One region of the Peptacetobacter sp. AB845 genome, then DNA from elsewhere that is predicted to be linked to it. Evidence: riboswitches for the same ligand, from Rfam matches in the RefSeq annotation. Region 1 holds a riboswitch; the other holds the start of a gene.
What was found. Region 1 has a riboswitch for lysine ahead of ACK2WO_RS09120 (aspartate kinase). Riboswitches for the same ligand answer to the same signal wherever they lie in the genome.
Positions count from the first base shown of each region.

Region 2: another riboswitch for lysine. It lies ahead of ACK2WO_RS04250 (aspartate-semialdehyde dehydrogenase); the one in region 1 lies ahead of ACK2WO_RS09120 (aspartate kinase).

Region 1 is NZ_CP180001.1:1,926,481-1,931,943, forward strand. Features, by position in the region: gene lysA (diaminopimelate decarboxylase) at 1-1,244, opposite strand, end outside; gene ACK2WO_RS09120 (aspartate kinase) at 1,275-2,468, opposite strand; lysine riboswitch at 2,634-2,802, opposite strand; gene ACK2WO_RS09125 (CD3072 family TudS-related putative desulfidase) at 2,947-3,498, opposite strand; gene ACK2WO_RS09130 (CD3073 family putative ECF transporter S component) at 3,720-4,277, opposite strand; gene ACK2WO_RS09135 (hypothetical protein) at 4,474-5,463, opposite strand, start outside.
Region 2 is NZ_CP180001.1:865,759-871,221, reverse strand. Features, by position in the region: gene ACK2WO_RS04255 (L-serine ammonia-lyase) at 1-763, opposite strand, end outside; lysine riboswitch at 984-1,149, shown strand; gene ACK2WO_RS04250 (aspartate-semialdehyde dehydrogenase) at 1,377-2,381, shown strand; gene dapA (4-hydroxy-tetrahydrodipicolinate synthase) at 2,490-3,377, shown strand; gene dapB (4-hydroxy-tetrahydrodipicolinate reductase) at 3,539-4,288, shown strand; gene dapD (2,3,4,5-tetrahydropyridine-2,6-dicarboxylate N-acetyltransferase) at 4,482-5,195, shown strand.

The DNA.
Region 1 (5,463 bases):
GGTGTTATTTCACCATTTTTTACAGCTATTACTGCTGGTTTCTGAATTTTATTGTAGTTTGAAGCCATTGAGTATCCATAAGCCCCTGTTGATGTAGTTATTAAAATATCGCCACTTTCTATTTCTGAAATAGCAACATTATTTATTAGTATATCTCCACTTTCGCAGCATTTTCCAGCAATAGTAACTCTATTTTCTGTATCTCCATTCATCTTATTTACAATGCTGCATTCATATCCCGCATGATATAGAGATGGTCTGATATTATCAGTCATACCTCCATCAACACTTACATACACTCTAACATCCTTAATCTCTTTTATTGATCCTATTGTGTATAGTGTACTTCCTGCATTTGCTATTACAGATCTACCTGGCTCTATAACAAGGTGTGGAACTTCCATACCTAGCTCAGCACAAGTTTTTTCTGCTCTTTCAATTATAGATTCACAGAAATCTTTTATAGCTCTTGGTTTATCTTCTTCAGTGTAATAAACACCTACTCCTCCACCTAAGTCTACATCTGTTAATTCTATTCCATATTTTTCTTTTATTTCCTTAACAAGATTCATCATAACATCTACTTCATCAAGGAATGGTTCAAGTTCAAATATCTGAGAACCTATATGTGCATGAAGTCCAACTAATTTAATTCTTTTGTACTCTTTTAACTTTTCGATTGCATTGTATAAATCTCCATTTACAAGTGCAAATCCGAATTTTGAGTCTATCTGTCCTGTTTTTATATACTCATGAGTGTGAGCTTCTATTCCTGGAGTTATTCTAAAGTATATTTCCTGTACTTTATCTTCTCTTTCGCAAATTTCTTCTAATAAATCTAATTCATAGAAGTTATCAACTACGAATTTTCCAACTCCATACTCTACACCCATCTCAACTTCTTCTCTTGTTTTATTGTTTCCATGGAAGAATATGTTCTCCATTGGGAATCCTGATTTATGAGCTGTGTATAATTCCCCACCAGATACTACATCAAGACACATCTTTTCTTCTTTTATAAGTCTACACATATATCCTGGTAAAAATGCTTTACCTGCATATGCCACTCTATTTCCATTTTCTTCAGCTTTAAAATATTTTCTGTATTCTCTACAATTATCTCTTATAAGCTGCTCATCAAATACATAAAGAGGTGTTTTGTATTCTTTTACCATATCTAGGCAATTTACACCACCAATATAAAGTTCGTCATTTTTTATTTCCATACTCCCATGAAGTCTCATATCCTATTCCCTACTTTCTTTCAATTTCTTTTATACATTAAACTCTTCGCACATTTTCTGTATAGCTACTTCTTTATCCGAAGTATTTATTGCACAAGTTATTCTGATTTCTGATGTTGTTATTAATTTTACTCTTATGTTGTTTTCTTTGAATATTCTAAATACCTTTGAAGCAACCCCTGCAGTGTGTTTCATTCCAAGTCCAACTAATGAGAATTTTGTTATATCATTGTCTACAGCTACATTTTCGTCTGAAGTGTATTTTTTAGCTAATTCTATACATTCTTCTACTTCATCTTTTGGTATAGTAAATGATACGTTTAATTTTCCATCTATTGGAGCTGTCTGGCTTATCATATCCACACTTATAGATTTATTTGCTATATCTTCAAATAGAGCTGATACGTTGTCCATATCTAATTCTTTTATTGTTATTGAGCTATCTGCATCACTTGTTGCTATTCCTGTTATTACTTTATCTTCTAATTTCATGTTTTTTCCTCCTCTTATGTATGTTCCTTTTACTGTTCCACATGTACGTCCTACATATACTTCTACTCCATATTTCTGAGCTAGTTCTATACTTCTTGAATGCATAACTTTTGCACCTAAGCTTGCAAGTTCTAGCATTTCTTCATATTCTATTTCATCAAGTTTTTTAGCATCTGCATAAGCTCTTGGATCTGTGAAGTATACTCCATCTACATCTGTGTATATTTCGCATTTTCCGTTTAATTTAACCGCTAATGCTACAGCAGAAGTATCTGATCCTCCTCTTCCTAGAGTAGTTATATCTCCTTCGTCATTTATCCCCTGGAATCCAGTAACTACTACTACATATCCCTCATCTAAACTTTCCTGTATTCTATCAACATTTATATCATCTATTAATGATTTACCATGATTTCCACTTGTATGTATGTCTAACTGGTAAGCATTGTAGCTTATAGCTTTACATCCTAAAGATTCTAATGTTATGGCAAGCATTGATGCTGAAATCATTTCTCCAGTAGATAAAAGAGCATCTAGTTCTCTTTTACAAGGTTTATCTGTTACTGACTTAGCCATATTTATATATCCATCAGTAGTTTTTCCCATAGCTGAAACAACTACTACTATATTAGAATCTGTTTTCTTTCTTTCTATTATTCCCTCTGCTATTGTTCTGATTTTATCAGTATCGGCAACAGAGCTTCCACCGTATTTCTGTACAACTACACTCATTCTTTTACCTCCTTGCGAATAATAAAACTCAATCTTACCTTTAGCAAATTCCCTATTCTTTTGCCAAATATATCGCCTTTTACTTTAATATTCAAATTTTACTTCAATATTCAAAATAAAAAAAACGGTTCAAAGGAAACTTTGAACCGCTGTATTCATACAAAGTAACCTTGTAGCTCAACACTTATTAAAGCGACAGTCCAGTATATATTATATACAGGCCCAGAAAGAATTATCGCCATATATTCTTTCTTCGGCTATATCCCCTTTCTCTAAATTCAACGTCTGCCAACTCCTTTAGATACTATTGAACAATAGCGCCTCTACCTTGGTTTATTATTCTGTTTTTTTTGATAAGTATATTAAAACATATTATTTCCAATATTGCAACTTTTTTTCTGAAAATTTTAAAATTTATGTAAAAATTATTTATTACACCTAAATTTTAAATTTTTTAGCAATATTTTTTAATATTTTTTTACTTTATAGAATTTTTTATTCTCTCACATATATCGTCTGCAGTTTCAGTCTGGAATCCGAACATTTCTAACTCTATTCCATTTTCAGAAAGTATTTTTGAAATTTCGTCTATAAGTACACCTTTTTCTCTCACATATTTTATACTATCTATAGTCTGTCTAAGATTTGGGTTGCTACCTATTTCTCCTCTCCAATCTCCTACACAAGTAAGGTCTACACCACAAGATGGACTTCCATCTATCCCTAATATTCCTATTATATTATAGCCATTGTTTATATATTCCTGTAGCTGCTGTAGATATACTTCAAATTCACATCTACATACATTTCTAAAGTGAGGTGTGTCAAACTGGTCTTTAACATGTCCCCATCTCTTTGTTCCGTACATTATAAGCTCTGGACATGGAAGCTGTATTATCCCAATTCCATTTTCTATAATTGTTTGCATTACTTTTCTTCTAGCTTCTTCTCTTCCTTCTTCTTCTCCAAAACTTTCTACCTTAGAAAAAGTGTTAAGCATACAATGAGATACAAGTATAATATCTTTCATTTTATATATTCCCCCTAATTTATAATATATTTCATTTATAAAAATTATATCATATTTAAATTCATCTCTTTTTTAATTTATTACATCTAAATTTTTAAATGATTGAAACTCCTTCACAAAATCACAATAAAAAAGAGTTATCGTAAAATATATTTTAATGTATATACGATAACCCTTTTTTTAAATATTTATTTAGGATTTTATGAATTTCATTCTAAATATTAATTTTCCTGTGATTTAAACTGAGCAAGGAAATTCTTAGGCATTTTAGATATAAATAATACAACTAATAAACAAGATAATGGTTTATCTACTATATTACTTAATATTCTTGGTATAAATGCTGCTGTGAATATCTGCTGTCCAGCCTGTAAAAGTGCTCCAACTAATAAGTCAGCTCCACTTCCGCTAAGTCCACCAAACATATAAACTGATATAGGTGTTCCTATCATAGGACAAACTACTGCAAGTATAATACCTGTTATAATAGCTTTTTTATAACCGAAGTTTCCTTTTTTAGCCATAAATCCTACTATAAGACCTGTAGCTATATTAACTATTGCGAATGGTATGTTTGTAGGGTCTGATATAACACCTAATACAAGGTTACTACATCCACCTATTAAAGCACCCCATAATGGTCCGAGAACTACTGCACCAAGTATAGTACCTATTGTGTCAAGGAATAGAAGAGGAATCTGTATCATACCCATAACAGTTCCTAATACAAGGTTTACTACAACACACATAGCACTAAATGTCAATTTTTTAGTATTCATAAAAAAATACCCCCCATTTTTATTTTATTATATTCCACTAAATATCTTATTACACTTTATTAAAAAAATAAAATAGATTATAACTATATACTCATTTAATCTTCATAGATTAAATCTATAACTCTATTAACTTTATAATGTAAATTGTAATTTAAAAAGGCTACTGCAAAATCGCAATAGCCTTATCATAAAAATATTATTCTTCTTGTGTTTCTACTTTGTTTGTAGTTTCTTTTTTATTAGTTTTATTTTCTTCTTGTTTTTTATCTTCTGATTTTTTATCCTTAACCTTAGAATCTTCTTTCTTTTCGACAGTTTTTCCTATATTGTAGTTATCGAATTCGTCAATTTCTATTACATCTTTTTCATCTTTAGAGAAAGTAATTTTTATTTTATCTCCCTCTTTTGTTAGAGGTAATTCCTTAGAAATTTTAGAAGTTGCATAGAATATATTGCCATCATCTGTATCTAAAGTCAGATAGTATATAGTATTACCATTTTTAGTATCTGCGGCAATTCTCTTAACTGTACCTTCAAGTTCTTTGTCAAACTCATCAGATTCATCTATTTCTAAACCACTTCCACCAGACTCTAACGCATCTTTATAATTTTTCATTGCTTCTGCCTTATCCCGTCCAACTCCAACTATGTTGTAGTCCTCAACAGATACGAATACGACTCTCTTAACAAGTCCAGCCTTATCTTTTAATGATGATACGTAAGTTGGCTGACCTAATATATTATACATAACAGGGAATGTAGCTTCATAGTTCTTTTCCTGAACACTACCTTCCGCAGATTTCATAGCTGCCATTTCTGTTGCACCTGGCTGTTTATAAAGTTTTGCTTCTTTAGTTCTTGAGTCAACTAACATAAATCCTATTGTAGACTCATCTCCACCTGCTGAAGTTATTCCTGTATACCAATATGATTTATCATCTTCACCGTATACTAAAGAAGTTCCTTCTGTAGCCTTTAATACACCTTTTTCAGATATTACAGAGTTTATAAATCCATTTACATATACTCCCCAACTATTTATCTGGTCAATAACAAATTCTTCTGGTTGAATTCTATCAACCCATTCTGGAGTATCTTTTATAGAATAGAACTTAGTCTCTCCTGTTTTAGTATCGACTATTGCAGTTCCATTTACATTTGCTCCTCCAAATCCTACTTTATGCTC
Region 2 (5,463 bases), 1.1 Mb from region 1:
GTTCATCGGTTAAATTCATGTAATCTTTCATAGCGAAGAATATACCTGGTAGAACACCTGCAGAACCACAAGTTGGTGCAGTTACTATTATATTCCCAGAAGCATTCTGTTCAGAAGCTGCTAGTGCATAAGCGTAAACTAATGTAGAGAAGTCGTTAGTTTTTTTGAAGTTTTCATAGAATACTCCTGCTCTTCTCTTTAAGTGTAATTTTCCTGGTATTACTTCATTAGTAGCTAATCCTTCTTCTATTGATTTTTTCATAGCTTCTCTTATTGTATTTATGTGATCCATTATGTCACTATCTTCATTTTCTAATGCAAAATCAACTAATGTTTTGTTATTGTCTTTACACCATTTTACTATCTCGTCCATAGTACTTAGAGGATATGTTTCTTTAACTGCAGAAGTATTTCTCTTTCCTTCTTCAGCAAGAGACCCACCACCTACTGAGAATACTTCCCACTGTGCAGTAGTGTTTCCGTCTTTATCAAGAGCTTCAAGTAACATCCCATTTGGATGGAAGTCTTTTATTATATCTTCTCTCCATACTATCTCAACTTTTTTAGGAGCTATTGTTTTTATTATTATATAGTCAGTTAAATGACCAGCACCAGTAGCTGCTAAACTTCCATAAAGTGTAGCTCTAAAGCTATCTGCATCTGGATTTTCGTTTTTAAATCTTTCTGCCGCTCTCTGTGGACCCATTGTATGTGAACTTGATGGTCCGTTCCCGATTTTATATAACTCTTTTAAAGTATCCATATTATTCCTCCGTATTAAATAATTATTTTTATGTTTTCTATCTTTCTTTATTATACCTAATTTTTTGCAAAAAATATCGGTTTCTTTTAAAAAATTTGACATTGCCATGAAGTTTTTTAAATCGAATTTTTCTTAATATTCTTATTTGTTGTGCAAATTGGTGTTGCAATTTTTACTAGAATGTATTATTATTGCTTTAAGAGTTTAATTTAATATCTATAACCTGCGTAGAGGCGCTGTTTTCATTAGTAATACGGGCTAGTTGGCAAACTTATCTTGTATAAAAGGGAAAATGGCCGAAGAAATTATCTGGGCACAGATTTTTTCTGGGGTAGTATAGAATATATACTGCACTGTCACTTGTTTAGTGTTGAGCTACAAGGTTTACTTTGCTATAAGAATTTATAGACGTACAAGGTATTCCTTTGTGCGTCTTTTGTGTATATAGAACTTTTTTGACTGTTATTTAACTTTCATGAATAAGAATGTTATTTAACTTTTACAAGTAATTTATACATAAAAATTAACGTAGACCTAATTATTTAGCTTTAAAAGTTTAAATTTGCAGATAGAATATTAAAAATAATGTATAATGTTTATGAGGTGATTTTTAATGAAAAAAGTAAATTTAGCAGTAGTTGGTGCTACTGGTATGGTAGGAAGAACATTCCTAAAAGTTTTAGAAGAAAGAGAATTCCCAATAAATGATTTATATCTTTTCTCTTCTTCAAAATCAGCAGGTAAAAAAATAACTTTCGCTGGAAAAGAATACACTGTTGAAGAATTAACTGAAGATTCATTTACTGGAAGAAACATAGATATCGCTTTATTCTCAGCTGGAGGTTCTACAAGTGGAAAATTCGCTCCAATAGCTGCAGCAAATGGCGCTTTAGTTGTAGACAACTCTAGTTTCTGGAGAATGGACCCAGAAGTTCCACTAGTTGTTCCTGAAGTAAATCCAGAAGCAATAAAAGAACACAAAAAAGGAATAATAGCTAACCCTAACTGTTCTACAATTCAGGCTATGTTACCATTAAAAGCATTACATGATAAATACACTATAAAAAGAATAGTATATTCTACATATCAGGCTGTTTCTGGTTCTGGTGTTAAAGGTGTTGAAGATTTAGAAGAAGGATCAAAAGGAAATCCAACAGGATTCTACCCACATCCAATAGCTTTCAACTGCCTTCCTCACATAGATTCATTCTTAGACAATGGATACACTAAAGAAGAAATGAAAATGGTCAACGAAACTAGAAAAATCCTTTGCGATGATTCTATAAGAATAACTGCTACTACTGTAAGAGTACCAGTTAAAAACGGACACAGTGAGTCTATAAACCTTGAATTCGAAAAAGATTTCGATTTAGACGAACTTGTAGCTACTTTAGCTGCTATGGAAAATGTTGTTGTTGTTGATAACCCAGCAGAAAACCTATACCCTACTGCAGCTGAATTCTCTGATAGAGATGAAGTATTCGTTGGTAGAATAAGAAGAGATTTCAGTGTTGATAGCGGTGTAAACCTATGGGTTGTAGCTGACAACATAAGAAAAGGTGCTGCTACTAATGCAGTTCAGATAGCTGAAAAAGCTATAGAAATGGAATTAGTTTAAAATTAATTTATAAATTAAACTATATTTTGAGAATGTTTAACATAATATTGTAAAATATTACAATACTATTAAATAATTATATTTTTTAAGAAAAGGGGTCGATCTCAAATGTTATTTAAAGGTTCTGCAGTTGCTCTTGTAACACCATTCACAAAAGATAATAAGGTAAACTTCGATAAATTAGCTGAACTTATCGAATATCATATAGAAAACAAAACTGACGCTATAGTTTCTTGCGGTACTACTGGTGAAGCTACTACAATGTCAGATGAAGAAATACTTTCTGTTTTAGAATTTACAGTTAAAAAAGTAAACGGAAGAATACCAGTTATAGCTGGAACAGGATCAAACAATACTATGCATTCTGTTGAATTAAGCCAGAAAGCCGAAGCTCTTGGTGTTGACGGATTATTAATAATAACTCCATATTACAACAAAGCTAACAAATCTGGTCTTAAAAAACATTTCGTAACAATAGCAGAAAGCGTTAATATACCAATAATCTTATACAACGTTCCTGGAAGAACTTGTATGAACATATCTCCAGCTTTAATAGCTGAACTTGCTCAGGTTCCTAATATAGTTGCTGTTAAAGAAGCTAGTGGAGATTTAGGACAGGTTGCTGAAATAGCAAGCTTAGTTCCAGAAGATTTCGCTATATACTCTGGAAACGACGATTCAATAGTTCCTCTATTATCATTAGGAGGACATGGGGTTATATCTGTTCTTGCTAACGTATGCCCTAGAGAAACTCACGATTTAGTTGAAAAATATCTTGAAGGAGATGTTGAAGGTTCAAGAAAAATACAGTTAGATTTAGACGCTCTAATCGCTGCATTATTCATAGAAGTAAATCCTATACCAGTTAAAACTGCTATGAATTTACTTGGATTTGAAGTTGGAGATTTAAGACTTCCACTTGATAATATGGACCCTGCTAATCTTGAAGTTCTTAAAAAAGAATTGATAAATGCAGGACTTAAAGTTCAGGCTTAGTAATTTGTAAATCATTGGATTGCAGAAGGTTGGATTTATATCTGATATTTTGCAATCCAATTTTAAATTTATGATATAAAATAATTTAAATAAAATATAAACTTAATCAAGTTTTTAATAATTATACTTGAAAGAATTAAGTTTTAAATTAGGAGGAAATTATGTTAAGAGTAATATCTACAGGATACGACGGAAAAATGGGAAGAATAGTTGCTGAAACAGTAAGAGCAGATGAAAACTGCGAACTTGCTTTTGTTCAGGCTTACGATAAAAGTAAATGTGTACAGGATATAACAATATATGAAAAATTAGCTGATTGCGAAGAAAAAGGAGATGTTATCATAGACTTCTCTAACCACGCAAACTTAGACAACGTACTTGGATACGCTTTAAGAACTAAAACTCCAATAGTTATAGCAACTACTGGCTTTAATGATGAAGAAATAGAAAGAATACATAAAGCTTCTGAGGAAATACCTGTATTCTTCTCTTATAATATGTCTCTTGGGGTAAATATAATGGTTAAATTAGTTAAAGAAGCTGCAAAACTTCTTAACGGATTTGATATAGAAATAGTTGAAAAACACCACAACAGAAAAGTAGATGCTCCAAGTGGTACAGCTATAATGATAGCAAATGGTGTTAAAGAAGTACTTCCAGAATCTAATGTTGTAAACGGAAGATCAGGAAGAAGTTGTAAGAGACAGCCAGGCGATATAGGTATAAGTGCTGTTAGAGGTGGAACAATAGTTGGTGAACACGATGCATTATTCTGCGGAGATAGTGAAGTTGTAACTATAAGTCATCAGGCTCAGTCAAGACAGATATTCGCTAATGGTGCATTAGCTGCAGCTAAATTTATAGCTGGTAAAGAGTCTGGCTTCTACAACATGGACGATATGTTAAAATAATTTTCGCATCAATGTCTGTGTTAATTTTTAATTAATGTATTGACTTTAATTTATATATTAATTTTAATTGGTATGTATTTTTTAGAATGTATTAATATTTTAGGGATTAGATGTTAGTATATGATTCAAATGGGGAATAAAGTTATTAGCTAAGCTTTTTAGACTAATTTTTTTTAAAAGGGGGTTTACCTGTATGGTGAATTTAAATGATGCTTATGAAATAGCAAGATATATAAAGGAAGTTGAGAAAAAGACCCCTGTTAAGGTGTATGTAAATACTGAGCCATACAACTTTGAGTCTACTGACGAGTACAAAGTTTTTGGAACAGATTCTTCTCATATATTTATCGGGGACTACGATGCCATAATGGCTGCTCTTAATCAAAGAGAGGATTGTATAAGAGATATACATGTAGAATTTGATAGAAGAAATTCTGCTATTCCTCTAAAAAATACTCTTCACGAATCTGCTAGAATAGAACCAGGCTCAATTATTAGAGATATGGTTACTATCGAAAAGAATGCGGTAGTTATGATGGGTGCTGTTGTAAATATCGGTGCTGTTATCGGTGAAGGCACAATGGTCGATATGAATGCAGTTGTCGGCGCTAGAGGTACTCTTGGTAAGAATGTGCATCTAGGTGCAGGTGCTGTTGTCGCTGGTGTTCTTGAGCCACCTTCAGCAAATCCAGTTATTGTTGAGGACAATGTTATGATAGGTGCCAATGCAGTTATTCTTGAAGGTGTGAGAATAGGAGAAGGTGCCGTTGTTGCAGCTGGTTCTGTTGTTACAAAGGATGTTCCTGCAGGTGCTGTTGTCGCTGGTTCTCCAGCTAAAATTGTGAAGATGAAAGATGAAAAAACTAGTGAAAAAACAAAACTAATGGATGATTTAAGACAGTTGTAATACTAGGAAAATAAAAAATAGCTTACCTTGGCTCCAGGGTCAGACGTGTGTATTTGTCACCTGTTTTGGTGTTAGTAAAATACACGTCTTCCATTGTCGCTACGGTAAGCTATTTTTTTATTTCCATTATTATTCTAACTGGTTTAGTTGTGGGAAAGGTTGGAACAGGTTGTATTTTGCTTTGGTGATTTTTTACTGAATCCTATTTTTTATCTTATCTATTTTTTAGTATTTTTTATTTTATCTTAAGATTTTTTTTATTTTTCAG